DNA from 2 places in the Streptomyces sp. NPDC007907 genome. Region 2 is predicted to be linked to the other one. Evidence: predicted binding sites of a transcription regulator. Region 2 holds the regulator's gene; the other holds the start of a gene.
What was found. Region 2 encodes HrcA, which represses chaperone genes, less so after heat shock. Its sites were predicted from a motif close to TTNGCACTCNGNNNNNCNGAGTGCNAA; they were not measured.
Positions count from the first base shown of each region.

Region 1: the regulator HrcA is predicted to act here: its motif matches at 2,479-2,505, upstream of groL (chaperonin GroEL).

Region 1 covers NZ_JBIBKR010000006.1:456,606-462,502, forward strand. Annotated here, with positions in the region: gene ACFZDI_RS26520 (NADH:flavin oxidoreductase) at 1-463, opposite strand, end outside; gene groL (chaperonin GroEL) at 693-2,315, opposite strand; gene ACFZDI_RS26530 (cold-shock protein) at 2,650-2,853, opposite strand; gene ACFZDI_RS26535 (MoaD/ThiS family protein) at 3,300-3,575, opposite strand; gene thrC (threonine synthase) at 3,678-4,964, opposite strand; SAM riboswitch class I at 4,983-5,138, opposite strand; gene ACFZDI_RS26545 (glucosyl-3-phosphoglycerate synthase) at 5,290-5,897, shown strand, end outside.
Region 2 covers NZ_JBIBKR010000004.1:552,855-558,751, forward strand. Annotated here, with positions in the region: gene ACFZDI_RS18790 (SpoIIE family protein phosphatase) at 1-841, shown strand, start outside; gene hemW (radical SAM family heme chaperone HemW) at 869-2,101, shown strand; gene ACFZDI_RS18800 (DUF3097 domain-containing protein) at 2,274-3,077, opposite strand; gene ACFZDI_RS18805 (MBL fold metallo-hydrolase) at 3,109-3,840, opposite strand; gene hrcA (heat-inducible transcriptional repressor HrcA) at 4,012-5,028, shown strand; gene dnaJ (molecular chaperone DnaJ) at 5,028-5,897, shown strand, end outside.

The sequences.
Region 1 (5,897 bases), on a different contig from region 2:
CGTCGATGTCGGCCTGCGTCATGACCTTGCCGGTGGGCTCGTCGGCGCCGATGCGCAGGCCGGAGGGGCCGACGGCCGGGGCGTCGGCGACCGGGGGCTCGCCCTGGTTGCGGACCATGCCGATGTGCCACAGCTGCGGCACGATCGTGCCGCCCGCGGCGTGCACCGCCTCGGCGACCTTCGCCCAGCCCGCGAGCTGCTCGTCGCCGTGGAAGCGCGGCACGCTGTCGCTCTGCCCGGCCGACTCGTGGCCGACGTAGGTGCCCTCGGTGACGATCAGGCCGACTCCGGCGGCGGCGCGGCGCGCGTAGTACGACACGACGTCCTCACCGGGCACACCGCCGGGGGAGAACATGCGGGTCATCGGCGCCATCACGATCCGGTTCGGAACGGTCAGGCCGCCCAGCGACAGGGGCCGGGACAGGATTGCGGCGGCGCGGGAAGCGGAGGCGGCGACAGTCACGTGAGGGCTCACTTTCGGATACCGGGGGGTATGTGCATACGCATGGGATCGACCTAACCTTCAACCATCCGGCCCGGCCCCGCCATCCCACCCCCGCTGTGATCCCGGACACGCCACTCCCCGCCCGGGGCCGGCACGGCACGACCCCCGGGCACGCCGAAGGGCGGCACCTCCTGCCGGAACAGGAAGTGCCGCCCTCGGTACGGACGTTGATCAACCCTCAGGTCGATCAGAAGTCCATGTCACCGCCCGGCATGCCGCCGCCGGCCGGCGCGGCGGCCTTCTCCGGCTTGTCGGCGATGACGGCCTCGGTGGTGAGGAACAGCGCGGCGATGGAGGCGGCGTTCTGAAGGGCGGAACGCGTCACCTTCGCCGGGTCGATGATGCCCTCGGCGATCATGTCGACGTACTCACCGGTCGCGGCGTTCAGGCCGTGGCCGACGGTGAGGTTGCGGACCTTCTCCACGACGACGCCGCCCTCGAGACCACCGTTGACGGCGATCTGCTTCAGCGGGGCCTCCAGCGCGAGCTTCACGGCGTTGGCGCCGGTCGCCTCGTCACCGTCGAGCTCCAGCTTCTCGAAGACCTGGGAGGCCTGCAGCAGGGCCACGCCACCACCGGCGACGATGCCCTCCTCGACGGCCGCCTTGGCGTTGCGCACGGCGTCCTCGATGCGGTGCTTGCGCTCCTTGAGCTCCACCTCGGTGGCGGCACCGGCCTTGATGACCGCGACACCGCCGGCGAGCTTCGCCAGGCGCTCCTGCAGCTTCTCGCGGTCGTAGTCCGAGTCGCTGTTCTCGATCTCGGCGCGGATCTGGTTGACACGGCCCTGGACCTGGTCGGCCGAGCCGGCACCGTCGACGATGGTGGTCTCGTCCTTGGTGATGACGACCTTGCGGGCCTTGCCCAGCAGGTCGAGCGTGGCGTTCTCCAGCTTGAGGCCGACCTCCTCGGAGATCACCTCGCCGCCGGTGAGGATGCCGATGTCCTGCAGCATCGCCTTGCGGCGGTCGCCGAAGCCCGGGGCCTTGACGGCGACGGACTTGAAGGTGCCGCGGATCTTGTTGACGACCAGGGTCGACAGGGCCTCGCCCTCGACGTCCTCGGCGATGATCAGCAGCGGCTTGCCGGACTGCATGACCTTCTCGAGGAGCGGCAGCAGGTCCTTGACGTTGCTGATCTTCGAGTTGGCGATCAGGATGTACGGGTCGTCGAGGACGGCCTCCATACGCTCCATGTCGGTGGCGAAGTACGCCGAGATGTAGCCCTTGTCGAAGCGCATACCCTCGGTGAGCTCCAGCTCCAGACCGAAGGTCTGGGACTCCTCGACGGTGATGACGCCTTCCTTGCCGACCTTGTCCATGGCCTCGGCGATGAGCTCGCCGATCTGGGTGTCGGCGGCGGAGATGGAGGCCGTGGAGGCGATCTGCTCCTTGGTCTCGACGTCCTTCGCCTGCTCCAGCAGGGCGGCGGAGACGGCCTCGACGGCGCGCTCGATACCGCGCTTGAGGGCCATGGGGTTGGCACCGGCGGCTACGTTGCGCAGGCCTTCCTTGACCAGGGCCTGGGCGAGAACGGTCGCGGTGGTCGTACCGTCACCGGCGACGTCGTCCGTCTTCTTGGCGACTTCCTTGACCAGCTCGGCGCCGATCTTCTCGTACGGGTCCTCGAGCTCGATCTCCTTGGCGATGGAGACACCATCGTTGGTGATCGTGGGCGCGCCCCACTTCTTCTCGAGGACGACGTTGCGGCCCTTGGGGCCGAGCGTCACCTTGACGGCGTCCGCGAGCTGGTTCATGCCGCGCTCGAGGCCGCGCCGCGCCTCCTCGTCGAACGCGATGATCTTGGCCATGTGAAGTGGTCCCTCCAGGACTGGGGGTGATTACTTCGGACCGCGCCCGCGCCCGCGACGGACGGCTCGCTTGCCTCGTGGGTTCCTTCCCCACCCGGCCTGCGGGCCTCACCGACCCGGTCCTTACGTTGTCACTCTCACCTTCAGAGTGCTAACGCAATGATTAGCACTCGGGCATGGCGAGTGCAAGCGCCTCCCGGGGATCGGGCGGTGGCGTCAGCCCCCGGCGAACACCCCCCGGCACCCGCTGCGAGCAGGCCGAAGGGCCCGCACCCCGGGGGGTACGGGCCCTTCTGAGAAGACCGGTCGTTCGAGCGTTGGTCGTGGTGCGCGTTCAGGCAGAGACGCGAACCATGTCGGCCTGCGGCCCCTTCTGACCCTGCGAGATCTCGAACTCGACCCGCTGGCCCTCTTCAAGGGTGCGGTAGCCGTCCATCTGGATCGCGCTGTAGTGGACGAAAACATCCGCACCACCGTCGACCGCGATGAAGCCGTACCCCTTCTCCGCGTTGAACCACTTGACGGTGCCCTGAGCCATGCCTAACTCCCCTATTACTGGCCCTTGCACAGATCCACACTTCGCGGACCCGGGTCAGACCTCACCCCCCACGGTTGGGGGCGTGCGCCGGAACGCGTCGACCGCGGCTGAATGTATCTGTCCAACTGCCGTCTGCAACAGGTCAATCGGACGAGAATTCAGGACGCGCGGGGTCCGGAATGTGGGGAGCATTCGCCCGATTTCAGGGCAAGTCGGGCCACACAAAGGGAACAAAAGCCTCAAAAGACATGCACACTTTGGCTACATCTTGTCGGGCTCGAAGCAGGAACTCAGGGTTCCGATCAACGGATCGGGATCGCGTTCCCCAACTGTACCCCGCTCAACCACACAGAATTGCCCCCTCCGTTTCTCTCACGGAGGGGGCAATTCGATAAACTCTCAGTGACTGTCGTTACCGAAGGTAACAATCAGGTCGGCCGGTCGGTTCAGCCACCCGCGACGGCGGGAATGATCGACACACCGGCACCGTCCGGCGTCGCCGTCTCCAGACCCTGCTCGAAGCGCACGTCGTCGTCGTTGACGTACACGTTGACGAACCGGCGCAGCTTGCCCTGGTCGTCGAGCACCCGGGCGGCGATCCCGGTGTGGTTCTTCTCCAGATCGGCGATGACCTCCCCGAGATTCGCCCCCTCGGCGGCGACCTCGGCCTGCCCGCCGGTGTAGGTGCGCAGGATGGTGGGGATGCGAACGGTGACGCTCATCGGAACATGACCTCCGGTTTTGTTGAAGCTACGGCTGGGGCGCACCCTCAGGGGCGCGGGGAACTGCGCGACCAGCCCCCACCGGCCCGCAGCGAACAACGATCAGACGAGCCCGGCATCCCGGAACGACTCCAGGTTGGGCCGAATGGTCGCGGTGAGCCCCGTGCCCGCCACCGCGTCCAGCGTCTTCAGACCGTCCCCGGTGTTGAGCACCACCGTCGTCTTCGACGGATCCAGCAGCCCGCTCTCGATCAGCTTCTTGGTGACACCCACGGTCACCCCACCGGCGGTCTCCGCGAAGATCCCCTCGGTCCGCGCAAGGATCTTGATCGCGTCGACGACCTGCTCGTCGTTCACGTCCTCCACCGCCCCACCGGTCCGCCGCGCGATGTCCAGCACGTACGGCCCGTCCGCCGGGTTGCCGATCGCGAGGGACTTGGCGATGGTGTCCGGCTTCTGCGGACGGACGACGTCGTGCCCGGCCTTGAACGCCGTCGACACCGGCGAGCAGCCCTCGGCCTGCGCACCGAAGATCTTGTACGGCTTGTCCTCGACCAGACCGAGCTTGATCAGCTCCTGCAGACCCTTGTCGATCTTCGTGAGCTGCGAGCCGGAGGCGATCGGCACCACGAGCTGGTCCGGCAGCCGCCAGCCGAGCTGCTCGCAGATCTCGTACGCCAGGGTCTTGGAACCCTCCGCGTAGTACGGCCGCAGGTTGACGTTGACGAAGCCCCAGCCCTCACCGGCCGGGTCGCCGATCAGCTCGGAGCAGAAGCGGTTCACGTCGTCGTAGTTGCCCTCGATGCCGACGAGCTCGCCGCCGTAGACCGCGGCCATGACGACCTTGCCCTGCTCCAGGTCGTGCGGGATGAACACGCAGGAGCGGAAGCCGGCGCGGGCCGCGGCGGCGCCCACCGCACCGGCGAGGTTGCCGGTGGAGGAGCAGGAGAGCGTGGTGAAACCGAAGGCGCGGGCGGCCTCCAGGGCCTGGGCGACGACCCGGTCCTTGAAGGAGTGCGTCGGGTTGCCGGAGTCGTCCTTGACGAACAGCTTGCCGGCGTCGACACCCAGCTCGCGTGCGAGGTTGTCGGCCTTGACGAGCTTGGTCCAGCCGGGGTTGATGTTCGGCTTGTCCGCCACGTCGGCCGGGACCGGCAGCAGCGGGGCGTAGCGCCAGATGTTCGCGGGGCCCGCTGCGATGCGCTTGCGGAGCTCTTCGGTGTCGTAGCCCGAGAAGTCGTAGGCGATCTCCAGCGGGCCGAAACACTCCTCGCACGCGAAGACCGGGCCGAGGGGTACGCGGTGACCGCACTCGCGGCAGCTGAGGGCAGCCGCGGGACCGAGGTCTACGGTGGAGTCAGTGGTGCTTGCAACAGTCTGCACAGCCATGTGAGGCGAGGCCCTTTCTCCTCATCTTCCTCACGACGCATCTCGCCGTGAGACGGATTTGGCACCTTCCCTAGCCGGGAGCCTCGCGAAGTGGTCGACAGCGACCTACGAGTACCGACTGGAGGGTTGCCGGGGCTTCATCGGGCCGTTTCCCTCTGCCCCTCTGGATGAGCTGTATGCGGTTGTAAAGGCGGGTGACCCCGGACATGCGATGGTCATCCGCGTTGTTCAAGACTGTAACCGACGACCAGGACAGTTGAGATAGTCGTCCGAACCGCGAGATGGATCACTCCGTCCCGCCCGGAGCACGCAGAGGAGCCGCACGGTGCTGGAAGAAGTCGAGCGCTGGCTGAGCACCCGTTCCTGGTCCGCGAACGATCGCCCCCTCCACCAGATCCTCGCAGCGAAGCAGCGCACGGGCCAGACGGTCAGTGTGGTGCTGCCCGCGCTGAACGAGGAGGAGACGGTCGGCGACATCGCCTCCGTCATCCGCCACGACCTGATGCTGCAGGTCCCGCTCGTCGACGAGCTGGTCGTCGTCGACTCGGGGTCGACCGACCGCACCGCGGAGGTCGCCGCCGCCGCGGGCGCGCGCGTGGTGCACCGGGACGTGATACTCCCGCGCCTGCCAGCCGTGCCCGGCAAGGGCGAGGTGCTGTGGCGCTCACTGCTGGTCACCCGCGGGGACATCGTCTGTTTCGTCGACGCGGACCTCAGGGACTTCTCGTCCGGCTTCGTCTCGGGGATCGTGGGCCCGCTGCTCACGGACCCGGACGTGGACCTGGTGAAGGCCATGTACGACCGCCCGCTCGGCGGCGCCACCGGGCAGGGCGGCCGGGTCACCGAGCTGATGGCCCGCCCGCTGCTCAACATGCACTGGCCGCAGCTGGCCGGCTTCGTGCAGCCGCTCGGCGGCGAGTACGCGGCCCGCCG
Region 2 (5,897 bases):
CCGCCGGGTGGCCCTCGCCATCGGCGCCGCCCGCCAGTACGCCCGGCAGGCCACCATCAGCGCCGTGCTCCAGCGCGGACTGCTGCCCGGCGCCGTCGCGGAGATCCCCGGGGTGCGCAGCGCGCTCGTCTACGAGCCCTACGACAAGGGCGGTCCCAGCGGCGACTTCTACGACGTGTTCCCGGCCGGCGACGGCCGCTGGTGCTTCGCCGTCGGCGACGTACAGGGCAAGGGCCCCGAGGCGGCCGTCGTGATCGGCCTGGCCCGGCCCTGGCTGCGGCTGCTGGCCCGCGAGGGCTACCGGGTCGCCGACGTCCTCGACCGCCTCAACCAGCTCCTGCTCGACGACGCCACAGAGGCCGCCGACGCCGCGGCCCGGGCGCTGGTCGCCGCGGGCGCACGACCGACCCCGCCGGGCGACGGCCCCCAGACCCGCTTCCTGTCCCTGCTCTACGGCGAGCTCGTCCCCTTCGAAGGCGGCGTCCGCTGCACGGTCGCCTCCGCAGGGCACCCGTTGCCCCTGCTGCTCGGGGCGGGCGGCGGGGTCCACACGGTCGCGCAGCCCCAGACCCTCCTCGGCGTCGTCGAGGACGCCACGTACACCAGCGACACCTTCGAGCTGCGGTCCGGCGACACCCTGCTGTGCGTCACCGACGGAGTGACCGAGCGCCGCTCGGGATCCCGCCAGTTCGACGACGGGGACGGACTGGCCACGGCGCTGGCCGGGTGCGCCGGCCTGGACGCGGAGCTGATAGCCGAGCGGATCAAGCGGCTCGTGCACGAGTTCGGGGCCCGGCCCCCGGCGGACGATCTGGCGCTGCTGGTGCTCCAGGCGGACTGACCGCCCGGGTGCTGGACAATGGAGGGCATGCCTTCCGCACTCCCCGACGGCGAGCCCGTCCCCGACGACGGGGCGCTGCCCGCGTCCGCCCTCGCCGGGGCCGCCGACCGTCCGCTCGGGTTCTACCTGCACGTCCCGTACTGCGCGACCCGCTGCGGCTACTGCGACTTCAACACGTACACCGCGACGGAGCTGCGCTCCAGCGGGGGCGTGCTGGCCTCCCGCGACAACTACGCCGAGACGCTCGTCGACGAGATCCGGCTGGCGCGCAAGGTGCTGGGGGACGACCCGCGGCCGGTGCGGACCGTGTTCGTGGGCGGCGGCACGCCCACCCTGCTGGACGCCGGTGACCTGGTACGGATGCTCCGGGCCGTGCGGGACGAGTTCGGGCTGGCGGAGGACGCCGAGGTCACGACGGAGGCGAACCCGGAGTCGGTGGACCCGGCGTATCTGGCGACCCTGCGCGAGGGCGGGTTCAACCGGATCTCCTTCGGGATGCAGAGCGCGCGGCAGCACGTGCTGAGGATCCTGGACCGGACGCACACGCCCGGCCGCCCAGAGGCCTGCGTGGCGGAGGCCCGGGAGGCGGGCTTCGAGCATGTGAACCTCGACCTGATCTACGGCACGCCGGGGGAGTCCGACGACGACTGGCGGGCCTCGCTGGACGCGGTGCTGGGCGCCGGGCCGGACCACGTCAGCGCGTACGCCCTGATCGTCGAGGAAGGGACGCAGCTGGCCCGTCGGATCCGCCGGGGCGAGGTGCCGATGACCGACGACGACGTCCACGCCGACCGGTACCTGATCGCGGACGAGGTTCTCTCCGGCGCGGGCTTCGAGTGGTACGAGGTGTCGAACTGGGCGACCTCGGCGGCCGGGCGGTGTCTGCACAACGAGCTGTACTGGCGGGGGGCCGACTGGTGGGGGGCCGGGCCCGGGGCGCACAGTCACGTGGGCGGGGTGCGGTGGTGGAACGTGAAGCATCCGGGGGCGTACGCGGCTGCGCTGGCTGCCGGGAGGTCGCCGGGGGCCGGGCGTGAGGTGCTGAGCGAAGAAGATCGGAGGGTGGAGCGGATTCTGCTGGAGTTGCGGCTTCGGGAGGGGGTGCCGTTGTCCCTGCTGAGGTCGCAGGGGCTGGCTGCCTCGCACAAGGCCTTGTCGGAGGGGTTGCTTCAGGAGGAGCCCTACGAGGAGGGGCGGGCGGTGCTGACCTTGCGGGGGCGGTTGCTGGCGGACGGGGTTGTCCGGGACCTCGTGGACTGAGGTGCTGGGCGTTGGTGCAGGGGGCGGGGGGTTGCGCAGCCCGGCGTAGCGGGGTGCCGCTGCGCCCACCCTCCCCCAAGCCGGCTTCGCTCCAGCAAGGGGTACCCCATCGCCCCCGAGCGGCGCGCATGCCCGCAGCTGGGGTGGCGCGCAGGCCCGCAGCCGGGTGCGGCTACGGCGCTGTCACGAAGTCGATCAGCTCCTCGACCCTGCCCAGGAGTTCCGGCTCCAGGTCCTTGTACGACTGGACCCCCGACAGGATCCGCTGCCAGGCGGCGCCGGTGTTCTCCGGCCAGCCGAGAGCCCTGCACACGCCCGTCTTCCAGTCCTGGCCGCGCGGCACCCGGGGCCAGGCCTCGATGCCGAGGGACGACGGTTTCACGGCCTCCCAGATGTCGATGTAGGGGTGGCCGACGACCAGCGCGTGTGCGCTCTCCACCGACTGGGCGATGTGCCACTCCTTGCTGCCCGGGACCAGGTGGTCGACCAGGACGCCGAGGCGGGCGTCGGGGCCGGGGGCGAAGGAGTCGACGATCGACGGGAGGTCGTCGACGCCCTCCAGGTACTCCACGACCACGCCCTCGATGCGCAGGTCGTCGCCCCACACCTTCTCGACCAGCTCGGCGTCGTGGCGGCCCTCGACGTAGATGCGGCCGGCGCGGGCCACCCGGGCACGTGCGCCGGGAACGGCGACCGATCCCGAGGCCGTGCGGGTGGGACGCGCGGGGCCGCCCGACGACGGCCGCACCAGGGTCACCACCCTGCCCTCCAGCAGGAAACCGCGCGGCTCCATCGGGAACACCCGGTGCTTGCCGAAGCGGTCCTCCAGCGTCACCGTGCCCGCCTCGCAGCGGATCACCGCACCGCAGAAGCCGGTCCCCGGCTCCTCCACGACCAGGCCCGGCTCCGCCGCGACCTCGGGCACCGGCTTCGGCTTCTTCCACGGCGGGGTCAGATCGGCGGAGTACTGGCGCATTCGCATGACGATAGGAGAAGGCGGACGGCGATCACTGCGACACGCCGAAACGCACCGCCAGGGCGTCCCGTTGTGCCCGCACGAACGCCGCGTCCACCAGCGCTCCGTGACCGGGCACGTACACCGCGTCCTCACCGCCCAGGCCGAGCAGCCGGTCCAGGGCGGCCGGCCACTGCGAGGGCACCGCGTCCCGGCCCGCCTGCGGCTCCCCGGACTCCTCGACCAGGTCGCCGCAGAACACCACCTCCGGGTCCCCGGGCACCAGCACCGCCAGGTCGTGCGCGGTGTGACCCGGGCCGACGTTCGCCAGCAGCACCTGCCGGCCGCCGCCCAGGTCGAGCGTCCACTCGCCGGAGACCAGGTGGCCGGGCGCGGCCAGCCGCTGCGCCGCCTCCTCGGCCGTCTCGGCCGCCAGGCCGTTGCGCACCGCGTCCGCCCGCATCTCCTCGCGGTCCCGCACCCGGGTCAGCACCGCGTCCACGCCCACCGCGCCGAACACCTCCACGTCCGTGAGCGCCGCGGCACCGAAGACGTGGTCGAAGTGCGGATGGGTCAGCGCGAGATGTGTCACACGGTGACCCGCGAGTGCCCGCGCCTGCTCGCGCACCTTCGCGCCCTCGGCGAGGCTCGACCCCGGGTCGATCACGAGGGCCGCGTCCTCGCCGACGACCAGCCCCGCGGTGCAGTCCCACACCGGCAGCCGGCACCGCCCCACCCCCGCGGCCACGCGCTCCCACCCCAGGTCTTCCCAAGTCACCGTCATACGGCGACGCTAGCGGTGGGCCCCGCTCGGGGCACGGCGCCGCACGACCAGCCTTGCCGGGGGTGTACCCCACCGCCGTACACTGGGCCGGGGAATGCTGGCACTCGCACGCGCAGAGTGCCAGGCCGGACCGGCAGGGCAAGCAGGCGGAGACATCTGGAGGTGTGCGCGATGCTCAGTGAACGCAGGCTTCAGGTGCTGCGCGCCATCGTCCAGGACTACGTCGGCACCGAGGAGCCGGTGGGCTCCAAGGCCCTCACCGAGCGGCACAACCTCGGCGTCTCCCCGGCCACCGTCCGCAACGACATGGCGGCCCTCGAGGACGAGGGGTACATCGCCCAGCCGCACACCAGTGCCGGGCGCATCCCCACGGACAAGGGCTACCGGCTGTTCGTCGACAAGCTCGCCGGTGTCAAGCCGATGACCGCGCCCGAGCGGCGCGCGATCCAGAACTTCCTCGAGGGTGCCGTCGACCTCGACGACGTCGTGGCGCGTACGGTACGGCTGCTCGCGCAGCTCACGCGTCAGGTCGCCGTCGTGCAGTACCCGTCGCTGACCCGCTCGACCGTGCGGCACGTGGAGTTGCTCTCCCTCGCGCCCGCGCGCGTGATGCTCGTGCTGATCACGGACACCGGGCGGGTCGAGCAGCGGGTGGTCGACTGCCCGGCGCCCTTCGGCGAGGCCTCGCTGGCGGATCTGCGCGCGCGGCTCAACAGCCGTGTGGCGAACCGCCGTTTCGCGGATGTGCCGGGTCTGGTGGAGGATCTCCCGGAGGCGTTCGAGCACGAGGACCGGGGTACCGTCTCTACGGTGCTCTCCACGCTTCTGGAGACGCTCGTCGAGCAGAACGAGGAGCGGCTGATGATCGGCGGCACCGCCAATCTGACCCGCTTCGGTCATGACTTTCCCCTCACGATCCGGCCGGTGCTGGAGGCGCTCGAGGAGCAGGTCGTGCTCCTCAAGCTGCTCGGCGAGGCGAAGGATCCGGGCGTGACCGTACGGATCGGTCACGAGAACGCCCACGAAGGACTCAACTCCACGTCCGTCGTGTCGGTCGGCTACGGTTCGGGCGGCGAGGCAGTCGCCAAGCTCGGCGTGGTCGGACCGACCCGCATGGACTACCCGGGAACGATGGGAGCGGTACGCGCAGTGGCACGGTACGTCGGACAGATCCTGGCGGAGTCGTAGTGGCCACGGACTACTACGCCGTACTCGGCGTGCGCCGCGACGCGTCGCAGGAAGAGATCAAGAAGGCCTTCCGGCGGCTCGCGCGCGAGCTGCACCCGGACGTCAACCCCGATCCGAAGACCCAGGAGCGGTTCAAGGAGATCAACGCCGCTTACGAGGTGCTGTCGGATCCGCAGAAGAAGCAGGTCTACGACCTCGGCGGCGACCCGCTCTCGCAGGCCGGCGGCGGTGGCGCGGGCGGCTTCGGAGCCGGTGGTTTCGGGAACTTCTCGGACATCATGGACGCGTTCTTCGGCACGGCGTCGCAGCGCGGACCGCGCTCGCGCACCCGCCGCGGCCAGGACGCCATGATCCGTATCGAGGTCGAGCTCGACGAGGCGGCCTTCGGTACGACCAAGGACATCCAGGTCGACACGGCCGTCGTCTGCAACACCTGCAACGGTGAGGGCGCGGCGCCGGGCACCTCCGCCCAGACGTGCGACATGTGCCGCGGCCGCGGTGAGGTCTCGCAGGTGACCCGGTCCTTCCTGGGCCAGGTCATGACGTCCCGCCCCTGCCCGCAGTGCCAGGGCTTCGGCACGGTCGTCCCGACCCCGTGCCCGGAGTGCGCGGGCGACGGCCGGGTCCGCTCCCGCCGCACGCTCACGGTCAAGATCCCGGCCGGTGTCGACAACGGCACGCGCATCCAGCTCGCCGGCGAGGGCGAGGTCGGCCCCGGCGGTGGTCCGGCCGGTGACCTCTACGTCGAGATCCACGAGCTGCCGCACAGTACGTTCCAGCGGCGCGGCGACGACCTGCACTGCACGGTGACGATCCCCATGACGGCGGCGGCCCTCGGCACGAAGGTGCCGCTGGAGACGCTCGACGGC